4 regions of the Streptomyces sp. NBC_00080 genome follow, and region 1 is predicted to be linked to each of the others. Evidence: riboswitches for the same ligand, from Rfam matches in the RefSeq annotation. Region 1 holds a riboswitch; each other region holds the start of a gene.
The links. A riboswitch is a leader RNA that binds a small molecule or an ion and turns the genes downstream of it on or off. The one in region 1 is predicted to bind cyclic di-AMP.

Region 1 (3,354 bases):
TGCCGCCGAGCACGTCGAGGTAGTGGTCGACCGGGTCCCGCCCGTCCGTCGGCCCCGCCGTCTCCAGGATCTGCCCGGTGACCAGCCGCTCGAACGCCTCCGCCTGTACCCGCACCGCCTCGGGCCCGAGGTCGGCCAGGATGTGGGAGGCACGCGCGAAGAGGAAGTCACCCGTGAGGACGGCGACGGAGTTCCCCCAGCGGGTGTTCGCGCTGGACACCCCGCGCCGCACGGCCGCCTCGTCCATCACGTCGTCGTGATACAGCGTGGCCAGGTGGGTCAGCTCCACCACGACGGCCGAGGGCACCACACCCGGCGCGTACGGGTCCCCGAACTGTGACGCGAGCACCACGAGCAGCGGCCGGAACCGCTTCCCGCCCGCGCGTACGAGGTGCTGGGCGGCCTCCGTGATGAACGGGACCGCACTCTTGGTGGCCTCGAGCAAGCCTTCCTCGACAGCCGCCAATCCGGCCTGGACATCGGCTTCCAGAGCCTGGTCCCGCACGCTCAGCCCGAACGGCCCGACGACGGTCACGAGGGGTCTCCTGTCTGCTGGTGTCTACTGGCGATTACGCGGTTTGTCGATAGGTCTCTGCCATCACTCAAGTCAGCGTATCCGGTCACGTTTCGATCACCGATAGCCCCCACGTCCCGCGGGCTCGAATGGACTCGCCCGGGAGGCCCCCGCAGGCCAGGCGCCATCGGATCACGCCCGATATGTTTTTGATCAGCTCATATGAGCGGACATGGAGAGAGTTTCCGGGAACTGGAGATTCATGTCCCGGAGCGGGGCTCCCGTCGACCCGACGCGCCCGTCCGACCCTCTCGCCACGTGACGACGATCACGCATTCCCCCCAGCCTTCCCCCGTGACGCATCGGGCGCGAAGGAAGGCGATTCCGTCACACCCCCCTCCGCCGCCCAGCACCGGTGCTTTAACAATGAGTTGGGGCTAATGCCCGTTTCGCCGCTCTTGTGAACGCTGGTGAGTTGGCTCACTGCCCGCGGAGATCCGGTCCGGGTTCACCCTTCACCGATTCTCCGCACCCCTCAAGCAAGTTGAAGCTTTGCACCGACAAAGGATCAAGCACCTCATAGGCCACAGACCAAGGTCAATAGGGGTGATCTGTGAATCCGGTACTTGTTTCGGACATGTGCTCTCGCATACGTTCCCGGCCTGTCGGGCGGAACGCCGAATCCTGCCGCCGCCCGAACACCCATCGATAACGCTCGGCAGGAGCGGGGGAACCAGGTAAGTCGCCGAAACGGAATTTCCGGATGTCTTGGACACACAAGGCGTTTCGGACAGACCGTACGGCTTGGGGTTAAGCCGCGACCGTCAGGACGCGACCGGGCAGCTCCCGCCCGAACCCGACAGCTCACCTCGCAGGCGCCGGAGAGGAAATTCGACATGCCCGCTGCCGCTCAGCCGCGCCGCAACCGTTTCATCCGCACGCTCGCCGTCGCCGCCACCGGCGCGGCCGTGCTCGCTCTCCCCGTCCTCGGGGCGACCACCGCCTCCGCGGCGACCCCGGCCGTCTCCACGGCCACCAGCCTCGGCTACGCCAACAACCTCGACGGCTGGATCCGCGCCTCCCTCCAGGTCATGGGGCAGCACGGCATCCCGGGGACGTACAACGGCATCTACCGCAATGTCATCCGCGAGTCCTCCGGCAACCCCAACGCCATCAACCTCTGGGACTCCAACGCGGCCGCGGGCATCCCGTCCAAGGGACTGCTCCAGGTCATCGACCCGACCTTCCGCGCCTACCACGTCAGCGGCACGTCGTGGGACTCGTACGACCCGGTCGCGAACATCACCGCCGCCTGCAACTACGCGGCCGCGCGCTACGGCTCGATCGACAACGTGTTCGGCGCGTACTGATCGTCCCGCCGGCCGGTCACCGGTCACCGGTTGTCGGCCGCCGGGGCCCGGGGCTCGGCGGCCGGTAGCCGGTAGCCGGTAGCCGGTAGCCGGTTACGGAAACAGACGTTCGAGGACGACGGCCACGCCGTCGTCCTCGTTCGACGTCGTCACCTCGTCGGCCACCGCCTTGAGCTCAGGATGGGCGTTGGCCATGGCGACGCCCCGGGCCGCCCAGTCGAACATCGGGATGTCGTTGGGCATGTCCCCGAAGGCCACGGTGTCCTCGGGCCGCAGCCCCAGGTGTTCGGCGGCCAGGGCCAGACCCGTCGCCTTGGTGATCCCGCAGGGCTGGAGTTCGACCGTGCCCGGCCCCGACATGGTGACCGTGGCCAGCGAGCCGACCACCGAGCGGGCCGTCGACGCCAACTCGTCGTCGGACAGCGTGGGATGGCGCAGCAGCACCTTGCTGATCGGCTCGCACCACAGGTCGTCGCGCCGGCCGACGCGCAGGGCGGGCAGCGTCGGGTGCGGCATCCGGTAGCCCGGCTCGATGAGCGTCAGCCCGTCGACACCGTCCTGGTCGACGGCCGCGTACAGCTGCCCGACCTCCGCCTCGATCTTGCCGAGCGCGGTCTCGGCCAGCTCCCGGTCAAGGGTGACCGACCACAGCAGACGGTCCGCGCCGGCGTCGTACAACTGCGCGCCCTGCCCGCACACCGCGAGCCCCCTGCTGTGCAGCCGGTCGAGCAGCGGGCGCACCCGGGGCGCGGGCCGTCCCGTCACCACCAGGTGGCGTGCGCCGGCGGCCGCCACCCGCGCGAGCGCGTCGAGCGACCGGTCGGAGAAGGTGTCGTCGCCCCGGAGCAGCGTCCCGTCCAGGTCGGTGGCGATGAGGGAGTACGCGGTGCGCGCGGCATATGCGGTGGGTGCGGCCATGATCAGAGAATACGGATCCCGGGCCCCCCGGGTTCGACGCGAACCGGCCGACGTCCAAGTCCTGTCCGGTTCTGCCAACTCCCCTTGTACGCCTGGCTCACGCGTGGCTGCCGACCGACGCAATGAAACGGCTTTCTGGCACATAGCCGGGTAGCGGACGGTTAAAGGCCTCTGCACCGATTGGCAACAACATACGACGCTACCTACCGCGATGCCCGGGTGGACCGGTACCGTCCAGGTGTCCAGGGGGGACTTGATCGGGGGGTCAGGTTGAGCAGTGGGCGCATTCGTGTGCTGAGGCCGCAGGACCTCGGCGAGGGGGAGAGGGAGCGGTGGCGCGCGCTGCGCGCCGCGTCGACGCTGCCGCGAAACCCCTTCATGGAACCGGAGTTCACCGACGCCATGGGCCTGGTACGGCCACGCTCGCGGGTGGCAGTGGTGTACGAGGGGCATGAGCCGGTCGGCTTTCTGCCCCACGAGCGGGGCCGGCTCGGACAGGGCCAGGCCCTCGCGTACGGCGTCTCGGACGCGCAGGGCGCGGTGCTGGCCCCG
Region 2 (3,354 bases), 1.0 Mb from region 1:
CAGGGGTTGAGGCCCTTGTCGCGCAGCCAGGCCGCCGGGTCGATGCCTTCGGCGCTGCCGCCCGGGTGGACCTCGAGGTGGAGGTGGGCCCCGGTGACGTTCCCGGTCGCGCCCACCCGTCCGATCACATCACCGGTGGCGACCTTCTGGCCGACACTGACGCTGATCGACGACTGGTGGCAGAACCACAGCTCGGTGCCGTCGTCCAGGGTCAGGATGGTGCGGTAGCCGTAGGAACCGGCCCAGCCGGCCTCGGTGATGGTGCCGCTGTGGACGGCCTTGATGAGCGTGCCCGTCGGCGCGGCGAAGTCGAGACCCGTGTGGTAGCCGGAGGACCAGAGCGAACCGGCCTGACCGAAGGTCGAGGTGATGGTGTACGAGGAGGTCGGCAGCGTGTACTGCTTGGCCAGCTCGGCCAGGCGCGCGGCCTCGGCCTTGGCGGCTGCTTCCTCGGCGGCCTTCTTCTTCGCGGCGGCGGCCTTGGCCTCCGCCTCCTTCTCGGCCTTGGCGGCGGCGTCGGACTCGGCCTTGGCGGCTGCGGCGAGAGCCTTGACCTCGACCTGCGACTGCTGCGACTCGGCCTGCGCCATGATCCGGCTGCGCAGCGCCTCGCCGGCGTCGGCGGTGCTCTCCTCGGTGTCCACGGCGGCTTCCGAGCCGAAGCTGGCGAGGGCCGGCGCGGCTTCCGGGGTGGGCTCGTCGTCGTCGGAGATGAGCGAGCCGACGTTGGGCAGGTCCGGCATCGAGATGGAGACCGGGGCCTTGCCGGTGTTGGCGCTGGCCATGCCACCCGCGCTGACGGCGGCTATGACGCCGACACCGAGAACGGTGGAGCTGCGGGCGAATCCGCCGCCGCGCTGCTTGGCGACGCGGTGCTTGCCGCGTACCGGGCGAGTGGACTCCGCGGTGGGGTTCCACTCCTCCCAAGGTCCCTCGTCGGTGCGGTAGTCGCCGTAGCCGAAGGTCTCGGTGGGCCGCTGGCTGGGCGCGTACGGGGCCTCGGGGGCAGGCGGGTTGGACGCCACGCGGGCGCACTCCTTTCCTTCCGTCGCCTACCGGGTTAGCTGACGGGTTCGGAGCGGGAAGGTCTCCTACGCGCGTATACCGGTCGTGGACTCTGCGAGTTCACGACGGCTTCCGCGTGATTCACCCCATGGTGGTGGTTCCCCGGTTCCCTTGCGGGATTCGGCACGTGCCGCACGGAGCCGACTCTGGTGCCGGCTGGGACGACCGCGCTGCGTTATCGAACGTTAATAGACCCGGGGGTGGGTTTCCAAGCTGTTCCTCTTGATCAACAACATTTCCGGCCTGGACTTTTGGGCTACCAGCGGTGAAAAACGGGCGAGTTGACCACGCCTCGACATGCCCCGGAAACGCTTCGTCAGTCACGGGAGTTTTGATGGTGACCCAGTCGTTATGCGCAGGGCGGTCGTCCGGTCACCAAGAGTGAGGAAGAGGGCGGAGTCGTCGGAGTCGCCGAAGCAGTCGAAGTGGTCGACGAAGCACCGAAGGCCGGAACCCTTTCGGATTCCGGCCTTCGGTTTATCAGTAGCGGGGACAGGATTTGAACCTGCGACCTCTGGGTTATGAGCCCAGCGAGCTACCGAGCTGCTCCACCCCGCGGCGATGAACACAACTGTACGCCATCAGCGGGACGGAAAGCACATCGGTTGATCCGCGGGGCCCCAGCGGCCTCAGAGGAGGTGCCGGTTCGGCTCCTTCGCCCGCTCCTCGTACTCCGGGAGCACGAGGACGTCGACGCCCTGGGCCGTCAGCAGGCCGGTTCCGTCCGCCTCGGTGACGAAGGTGTCCGGCTCGCGCCAGGCCGTGACCACCCTGCGCACCCCCGCGTCGAGGATGAGGCGGGCGCACGGGGCCGGGCGGGAGGAGCGCCGGGCGCACGGTTCGAGGCTGCTGTAGACGGTGGCGGTGGACAGCCGGGGGTCGGCGGGATCGAGCTTCGCGAGGGCGGCCTCCTCGGCGTGCACGACCGGGTCGCCGGCCTCGCGGGAGTGCCCGCGTGCCAGCTCCGTGCCGTCGGCGGCCACGATCACCGCGCCGACGCTGAAGGCGGTGCCCGACGGCGGGCAGTCGGCGGCGAGGGCGCAGGCGAGGGCCAGCCAGTGCCGGTCGGCCGCGGCGGGCAGCGGTCCGGCACCGGGGGCGGTGGGCTCGTAGCGGTTCAGGACGACGTCCTCGATGCGCCGGGTCTCCACCAGACGCAGGCGTCCGCCCTGGTAGCCGCCCGGTCCGAACAGGCGGGGCGCGGCCGGGTCGCCCACGAAGAGCGGGGCGAGGACGAGCTGGAGCTCGTCGGCGAGGCCCTGCCGGAGCAGCTGGGTATGGATCGTTCCGCCGCCCTCGACCATGAGCCGCCGTACGCCGCGCACGTCGTGGAGGTGTTCGAGGAGGCGGCGCCAGTCCAGTTCGGGGCCGAGCGGGACGGCGTCCGCGGCAAGGCCCAGCGCGTGGACCCGCTCGGCGCCCTTCTCCGTCGTGTACACGATCTTCTCGCCGCCCGTGTGCCAGAAGTTCGCCGCCGGGTCGAGGTCCCCTGAGCCGCTGACGGTGACCTTGAGGGGGTACGGCGGCAGTCCGGCGGCCTCGCGGGCGGCGCGGCGCTCGGGGGAGTTCACGAGGAGCCGGGGGTTGTCGGCGCGGATCGTGCCGGCGCCGATGAGGATGGCGTCGACGGAGGCCCGCACCTCGTCGACGCGGTCGAAGTCGGCGCGGCCGGAAAGGAGCAGGCGCTCGGGCGTGGTGTCGTCCAGATAGCCGTCGAGAGAGACGGCGGCGGACAGCAGGACGTACGGGTACGGCATCGGCGCGGCTCTCCCTGGGATGACGGGCAGGGCTTGGTTCAAGTTTGAAACAAACTTACACTGGGGGCATGACTACTCGCTGGCTCACCCCCGAGGAGCAACGCGCCTGGCGCGCGTACGTTGCCGGCTACCTCCTCCTCGAGGACGCGATCGACCGGCAGCTCCAGCAGGAGGCCGGCATGCCCCACCTGTACTACTCCATCCTCGCCAACCTCTCCGACGTCCCGGACCGGCGGCTGCGGATGACCGACCTCGCGGAGCGGCTGAAGATCACCCGCAGCCGGCTGACCTACGCGATCTCCCGGCTGGAGAAGGACGGGCTGGTGCGGCGCGAGGACTGCCAGTGGGACAAGCGCGGCAGCGTCGCGGTCCTGACGGACGAGGGCATCACGGTGCTGGAGAGCGTGGCGCCCGGCCATGTCGAGACGGTCCGCGCGGCCCTGTTCGACCGGCTCACCCCCGAGCAGGTGGGACAGCTGGAGGAGATCTTCACGCAGGTCGCACGCGGGTTCCAGGAGAACGGCGGCGACGA
Region 3 (3,354 bases), 1.5 Mb from region 1:
AGACGACCGTCAACCTCATCGGCAACGGCACCTACGCCCTCCTCACCCATCCCGAGCAGCGCGCACGCCTCCAGCGGTCGCTCACCGAGGACGAAGGCGACCGCGGTCTGCTCGAAACGGGCGTCGAGGAACTCCTGCGCTACGACGGCCCCGTGGAACTCGCCACCTGGCGGTTCGCGACCGAGCCGCTGCGCATCGGCGGCCAGGACATCGCGCCGGGCGACCCCGTGCTCGTGGTGCTGGCGGCCGCCGACCGTGATCCGGCGCGCTTCTCGGACCCCGACACCCTCGATCTGTCCCGCCGTGACAACCAGCACCTGGGCTACGGCCACGGCATCCACTACTGCCTGGGAGCCCCGCTGGCCCGGCTGGAGGGCCAGGCCGCGCTGGCGACCCTGCTCACCCGGCTGCCCGATCTCCGACTGGCCGTGGATCCGGCCGAGTTGAGGTGGCGCGGCGGGCTCATCATGCGCGGGCTGCGGACTTTGCCGGTCGAGTTCACTCCGGTGCGTTCCGGCTCATGAGTGATCCGTACCTGACCGGATGTCAGCCGGAGTGTGACCGTTCGGCGGAGCAAAGGTGACCAACACTCAAGTCTGTGATCTTCACGTGATCTGCGCGGCATTAACTTGTGACAAGTGATCGTCTGCCGATACGTTCTCTCGTCAGCGCGACGCAACGGTTTCACCCGCCGCGCCGGTCAGTGCTGTCCAGAGAAAGGCCCCTCGCATGCTCTCCGGGAACGGTCGTCACCGTCGCCCCCGCCAGGCCCCGGCTCTCCTTGTCGCGGCCGGAGTGACGGGCTCCGCCATCGCCATCCCGCTGCTCGCCGCCTCCGGCGCGAGTGCGGCGGACGGCACGGTGTGGGACAAGGTGGCGCAGTGCGAGACCGGCGGCTCGTGGAGCGCCGACGAGGGTGGCGGCGAGTACGGCGGCCTGAGCCTCACCCAGAAGGACTGGGAGGCGCACGGTGGCCTCGACTACGCGACCAGTCCCGACCTGGCCAGCCGCAGCCAGCAGATCGCCGTCGCGCAGAAGGTGCTCGCGGCCGAGGGGATCGGCGCGTGGGGCACCTGCGGGCTGACCTCCGGGCTCACCCAGGAGAACGGCGCGCTGAACGTGGACACCGGCGTGGCGGACGACTCCTCCGGCTCGTCCGACTCATCTGGTTCTTCCGGATTGTCCGACCTGTCCCGGGGGTTGTCCGGCTCCTCGGGCTCCACGACCGACGAGGACTCCTCGGCCGGATCGTCCGACTCGTCCGCCGATTCCTCCAGTTCGCCTTCGGCGTCCGCTTCATCCCCTTCGTCCTCTTCCTCCGCCACCACGGACGGTTCCGGCACGTCCGGCGGTTCCGGTGGCCGGGGCGACGGCTCGACGGGCGCCGGCTCACCCACGGCGACCCCGGGTGCGGACGAGTCGGACAAATACGTCCAGGATGAAGGTTCTTGGAGCCTGGTCGACACCGGCTCCCTCGGCTCGGGCAAGCATCGCGGCGCCACCGCCGACGAGGCCGCGACCAGGAGCGCGACCGACGCCGGCGTGGACGGCACCACCGCCGCGTCCGCGGGCCGGCATGCCGCGGCCACCTACGTCGTCCAGGAGGGCGACTCCCTCGAATCCATCGCCGACTCCCTTGGCATCGACGGCGGATGGCGTGCCCTCTACGCCGAGAACAGGGACCTCATCGGTGTTGACCCGAGCGCCATCGCCGCCGGTCAGACCCTCGACACAGGGGTGGAATAGGGCGCAAAGCCCAAGAAAAACAGCGGGAGTTCGCGTCACGCTTCGCGCCGAATGTCCGGTTTGGTGAAAGTGTGGGATGAGTCTCAGAAGCCCTGATCGTCTTTGAAATTCCACCGATCGCGTGTCTACGGTCGAGGCCGCTCGGCAACCCGAGCCCCGGCCGTCGCAACGCCGAATCCTGCCAGCGACGACCCGGGAACAGTCGTCGCGTCAAGCGCCGTAGGCAGGAGCGGGGGACCCAAGGTAAGTGCCGGACCGGTCGGTTGACCGGAACGGCTAGGGGTGAAGCCACACCTCCCACGGAGCAGCGCTCCGACGGGCGAGGAGGTGGCCGGGCAACTCACACGGCCCGAACCCGACAGCTCACCTCGCAGGCGTCGGTGAGGGGATCCACCATGCTGTTTTCCGCCAAGGGCAAGCACCGCCGTCCCTCCAAGGCGACCCGCGTCGCCACGCTCGCCGGCGTCACCGGCGTCGCCATCGCCGCCCCGCTGCTGGCGGCCGGCAACGCCTCCGCCGCCACCGCCTCCGAGTGGGACGCGGTCGCCCAGTGCGAGGCCGGCGGCAACTGGTCCATCAACACCGGCAACGGCTACTACGGCGGTCTGCAGTTCTCGGCGTCCACCTGGGCCGCGTACGGCGGCACCGCCTACGCCTCCACCGCCGACCAGGCCTCCAAGTCCCAGCAGATAGCCATCGGCGAGAAGGTCCTCGCGGGTCAGGGCAAGGGTGCCTGGCCGGTCTGCGGCACCGGCCTGTCCGGCGCCGCCTACAACGGCTCGAGCGCCGGCTCGTCCAGCTCCTCCGGCTCGTCCAGCTCCTCCGGCTCGTCGAACAGCGGCAGCACCAGCAGCCGCTCGACCGAGGAGCAGAGCGCCTCCCGCTCGACCGACCGCCCGGCCGCCTCCAAGACGGTCACCACCCCGACCGGCAAGAAGGTCAAGAAGGGTGACGGCGAGTACAAGGTCGTCAAGGGCGACACCCTCAGCTCCATCGCCGAGAAGCACAAGGTCAAGGGCGGCTGGGCGAAGCTGTTCGAGCTGAACAAGGACATCGTCACCGACGCCGACCTGATCTACCCGGGCCAGCAGCTCCACCTGAAGTGACACCTGGCCCCCAGAGAAGCCACAGCGCCCTCATATGCGAGGTCGGCACACTGAAGACCTCGTGAGGGTCACCCCCCGTCCCCACGGGCCCCCCGCTCCGGTGCGTGTTCCCCCGTACGCACCGGAGCGGGGTTTCTCTTTGCCCGTTCGTCACTTCCTGTCGGCTTTTCTCGGCCACCCCCTTTGTTCCGGGCGGAAACAATAGGTACCGTCTGTCTGTCCACGGGACGGTCGGTCGACTGCCGACGGTCCCGGGGCGGTTAGGCTCTAGTCGCAAGGCTCAGCAAGGGCTCATCAAGGCCCCCGGGCCCCGCACAACCAGCGTCACATCCCAAGAAGGAGATGCTCGTGCCGTCCATCGACGTCGTCGTAGCCCGGGAAATCCTGGACTCCCGAGGCAACCCCACGGTCGAGGTCGAGGTCGGCCTCGACGACGGCAGCACGGGTCGTGCCGCCGTTCCGTCCGGCGCCTCCACCGGTGCCTTCGAGGCCATCGAGCTCC
Region 4 (3,354 bases), 4.0 Mb from region 1:
GACGATCCGCCAGCCGTCCCTGCCCGAGCCCGTCCAGGGACAGGCGAGCGACCTGGCGATCCAGGCCGAGGAGCTGGCCCGGACCCGCGCCAGCCTGGAGGAGATGCTCGTACGGCACACCGGGCGGACGCCGGAGCAGGTGACCGCTGACATCGAGCGGGACAGGTTCCTCACCGCCCAGGAGGCCGTGGAGTACGGCCTGGTGGACGGGATCATCCCCAGCCGCAAGGCATCGGCCGGCGCGCCCGGCGGGAGGTGAGCCGCCGATGGTGCCCGAGCTGCCGCCACTGCCCGCGCTGACCCGCGCGGAGGCCGAGCTGATCGACGGTTATCTCGACGTGGTCGACATGCTCGGCCGGATCAATCCCGCCCACCACGGCGACACCTACCGCGGACTGCGCGCCGCCCAGGCGCTGGTGACCAAGGCGACCGCGCTGCGCGACGCGCTGACGCTCATGCACCAGCGGGGCGAGAGCGAGCTGCACGCGCCGACGCTCGCGCGGGCGCTGCGCGTGCTGGACGGGGAGCGCCGTACCGCGCGTGTCACGCTGCCTCCGCTCTCCGACAGTTGACCCGGGCGACCCGCCTCCGGTCCGGACCGCTCGCGCCCAGGACGTGACGACCGGACCGGAGTTGAAACGACCCATAAGAGGTACCCCCGTTCAGCGGAGCGTCTACTGCTCCCCCGACCCCCGCGAGGTTGCGCAAAAGGGCGCTCTTCGGGCGGAATAGCGGGCTCCACCGCTGGTGGGAGCCCCTGGGGTGCCTTGACACCTGATCGCCCATCAGGGTGTCCACCCGAACGGGTGAGTGGTGAGTAACCCCACAAATCCCCGGTTCCGTTGGGATTTTCGGACATCGGTGAGCCAAGATCCCTGACTGACGACAAGCCCCCGCCACAAGAGGCGGGGCGGTCCGGGCGGACGCCGAGTCCTGCCGCCGCCCGGATGACCGGTCGACAGGAGTGCATCGGCAGGAGTGGAGGACCCAAGCACGACGGGTCGCCGGAACGGTCACGCCATGACCGGGCCGAGCAGCCCTTGGGGTGAAGCCGCAGCAGCGGCCGGGCAACTTCGCCAGCCCGAATCCGACAGGTCATCCTTCACAGGCGGCTGACGAAGGGTTGCGCATGACTGCGCTCAATCGTGTCCCGTCGCTCATGGCCAGGGCCGGTACGGCCTCGGCTTTCGCCATCGCCGCCGTGGGCGGCTCGGTCGTGGTCCCGGGGCTCGCCCCCGACGCCGCGGCCGCCACACCGGCGACGAAGGCGCTCCAGATCGCGGCCTCCAAGAAGGGTGCCCCGTACAAGTACGGGGCCACCGGGCCGAAGAGGTTCGACTGCTCCGGGCTCACGCTGTACTCGTTCAAGAAGGCGGGCAAGAGCCTGCCGCGGACGGCGTCCCAGCAGTACAACAAGACGAAGCACATCAAGGCGTCGAGCCGCAAGGCAGGCGACCTCGTGTTCTTCCACTCGGGCTCGAACGTCTACCACGTCGGGATCTACGCGGGTAAGGGCAAGATCTGGCACTCGCCCAAGACCGGCGACGTGGTGAAGCTCCAGAAGATCTGGACCAAGAGCGTCTGGTACGGGCGGGTCCGCTAGGGCCTGGCCGGGTCACGGGCTGGTTTCCCGGGGTGGTGGGGGCGTCCTGACACGCCTTCACCGCCCCGGGAGCTCACCCTCCGCCGGGGCCGCCAGGGCGCCGGCCACCGGCTCCGCCGCCGGGACGGCCCACGGGAGCTCGACGGTGACCGTCTTGCCGCCCTCCCGGGTGGGCCGCACTCTCAGCCTGCCGCCGCACTCCGCGGTCAGCCATCGAATGATCACCATGCCTCGGCCGTTGTCCTGCTGGACGGCGGCCGGCAGTCGTTTGGGGAAGCGCGGGTGGCTGTCGGTGACCCCGACGCGCAGGTGTTCGTCACGGTCGAGGGCCAGGTCCACCGTGAAGGTGGGTGACTGGCCGAAGGTGTGCTGTACGGCGTTGGTGGCGAGTTCCGAGACGATCAGCCGGATGGCGTCGGCCAGCTCCGCGTCCGCCGGCAGACCCCACTCCCCGAGGGCGCCCGCCACGAATACGCGAGCAGCGTAGACCGAGGCGGGATCGCTCGGCAGAGTGACGGATGCTTCCAGGTGATCTGCCATGGCGACGTCGACCCTTTCCCACGGGACCGGGAGCCCGACACGGTGCGGATGGTTCGAGTACGGTCCCGGACTGGTGCTTCTTCGCCAGACTGCCATTACCGCGCCGGTCACGGGTGGGATCCACCGAGATATGCATATATCTGTCGCCCAATGCGGTGAACTCTGCGACGGCAGAGCGTATTTGGTCGGCCCGATAGGAGTAAGGAGGAGCCCATGCAGCACGGTCCCGCGGTGCGCCGCCGGAAGCTGGGCGCCGAACTGCGCAATCTGCGCGCCCAGGCGGGCCTCACCAGTGGTGAGGCGGCCCGGCTCGTGGGCTGGCACCAGTCCAAGGTGAGCCGCATCGAGACCGGTATCAGTGGATCGAAACCGGCCGATGTGCGGTTACTCCTCGACACCTATGGTGTGGCGGATCCGCAACTGCGGGAGCTGATGTTGGCGTTGGCGGGCGACGACGGCAGTGGCGGCCGGGACCACTGGTGGCACGCCTACCGCGGGGTGCTGCCGCCCACCTACCGGGACTTCATCAGTCTGGAGTCGCAGGCGAGTGCGATGCGCACCCTGGAGACGACGGTGGTACCGGGGCTGTTGCAGACGCCCGAGTACGCGCGCGCGGTGACCAGGGCATCCGTGGAGCGCGGCGCCGAGGATCAGCTCGACACCCTGGTGGAGGTGCGGCTGGCCCGCCAGGACGTGCTGCGCGCGCAGCCGCCGCTGGAACTGAGCGCCGTACTGGACGAGGCGGTGCTGCGAAGGGAGGTGGGCGGGCCCGAGGTGATGGCACGACAGCTCGGTCGGCTCGTGGAAGCCGCCCGATTGCCCCAAGTTCGGCTCCAGGTACTGCCGTTCGCCGCCGGAGCGCATATCGGGGTAACCGGCCCTTTCGTTATCTTCTCATTTTCGCGCACTTCTGATCTGGATGTGGTTGTTCTCGACCACTTGACGAGTAGCCTCTATCTCGAACGGAAAGAAGACCTCCAGGCCTACACCGAGGCCTTCAACGCCCTTCGGGCGCATGCCCTTTCGCCCGGGGACTCATCGGATTACATCGCCGCGATAGCCGACGGCGCGTAAGGAGGCACCATGTCCGCACCACCGCGGAACGTACCTTCCAGTACCGATCCCGACCGACTCCCTGATGTGCGATGGCTGCGCAGCAGCTACAGCACGGGAGCGAACAACTGTGTGGAGACGGCCCGGCCGGCCTCCGG

Region 2: it holds a riboswitch for cyclic di-AMP, as region 1 does, so the genes downstream of both, OHU34_RS22510 (M23 family metallopeptidase) here and OHU34_RS17740 (transglycosylase SLT domain-containing protein) in region 1, are expected to answer to the same signal.
Region 3: it holds a riboswitch for cyclic di-AMP, as region 1 does, so the genes downstream of both, OHU34_RS24900 (transglycosylase family protein) here and OHU34_RS17740 (transglycosylase SLT domain-containing protein) in region 1, are expected to answer to the same signal.
Region 4: it holds a riboswitch for cyclic di-AMP, as region 1 does, so the genes downstream of both, OHU34_RS35860 (C40 family peptidase) here and OHU34_RS17740 (transglycosylase SLT domain-containing protein) in region 1, are expected to answer to the same signal.

The regions. Positions count from the first base shown of each region.
Region 1 covers NZ_CP108235.1:4,006,447-4,009,800, forward strand. Annotated here, with positions in the region: gene OHU34_RS17735 (polyprenyl synthetase family protein) at 1-535, opposite strand, end outside; cyclic di-AMP (ydaO/yuaA leader) riboswitch at 1,180-1,407, shown strand; gene OHU34_RS17740 (transglycosylase SLT domain-containing protein) at 1,411-1,884, shown strand; gene OHU34_RS17745 (HAD family hydrolase) at 1,978-2,802, opposite strand; gene OHU34_RS17750 (GNAT family N-acetyltransferase) at 3,094-3,354, shown strand, end outside.
Region 2 covers NZ_CP108235.1:5,011,197-5,014,550, reverse strand. Annotated here, with positions in the region: gene OHU34_RS22510 (M23 family metallopeptidase) at 1-1,025, opposite strand, end outside; cyclic di-AMP (ydaO/yuaA leader) riboswitch at 1,033-1,201, opposite strand; tRNA gene OHU34_RS22505 (tRNA-Met) at 1,550-1,623, opposite strand; gene OHU34_RS22500 (dihydrofolate reductase family protein) at 1,695-2,822, opposite strand; gene OHU34_RS22495 (MarR family winged helix-turn-helix transcriptional regulator) at 2,891-3,354, shown strand, end outside.
Region 3 covers NZ_CP108235.1:5,548,634-5,551,987, forward strand. Annotated here, with positions in the region: gene OHU34_RS24890 (cytochrome P450) at 1-524, shown strand, start outside; gene OHU34_RS24895 (transglycosylase family protein) at 730-1,746, shown strand; cyclic di-AMP (ydaO/yuaA leader) riboswitch at 1,952-2,138, shown strand; gene OHU34_RS24900 (transglycosylase family protein) at 2,142-2,852, shown strand; gene eno (phosphopyruvate hydratase) at 3,195-3,354, shown strand, end outside.
Region 4 covers NZ_CP108235.1:8,014,265-8,017,618, reverse strand. Annotated here, with positions in the region: gene OHU34_RS35870 (ATP-dependent Clp protease proteolytic subunit) at 1-259, shown strand, start outside; gene OHU34_RS35865 (hypothetical protein) at 267-572, shown strand; cyclic di-AMP (ydaO/yuaA leader) riboswitch at 915-1,126, shown strand; gene OHU34_RS35860 (C40 family peptidase) at 1,130-1,603, shown strand; gene OHU34_RS35855 (ATP-binding protein) at 1,661-2,143, opposite strand; gene OHU34_RS35850 (helix-turn-helix domain-containing protein) at 2,357-3,217, shown strand; gene OHU34_RS35845 (DUF397 domain-containing protein) at 3,227-3,354, shown strand, end outside.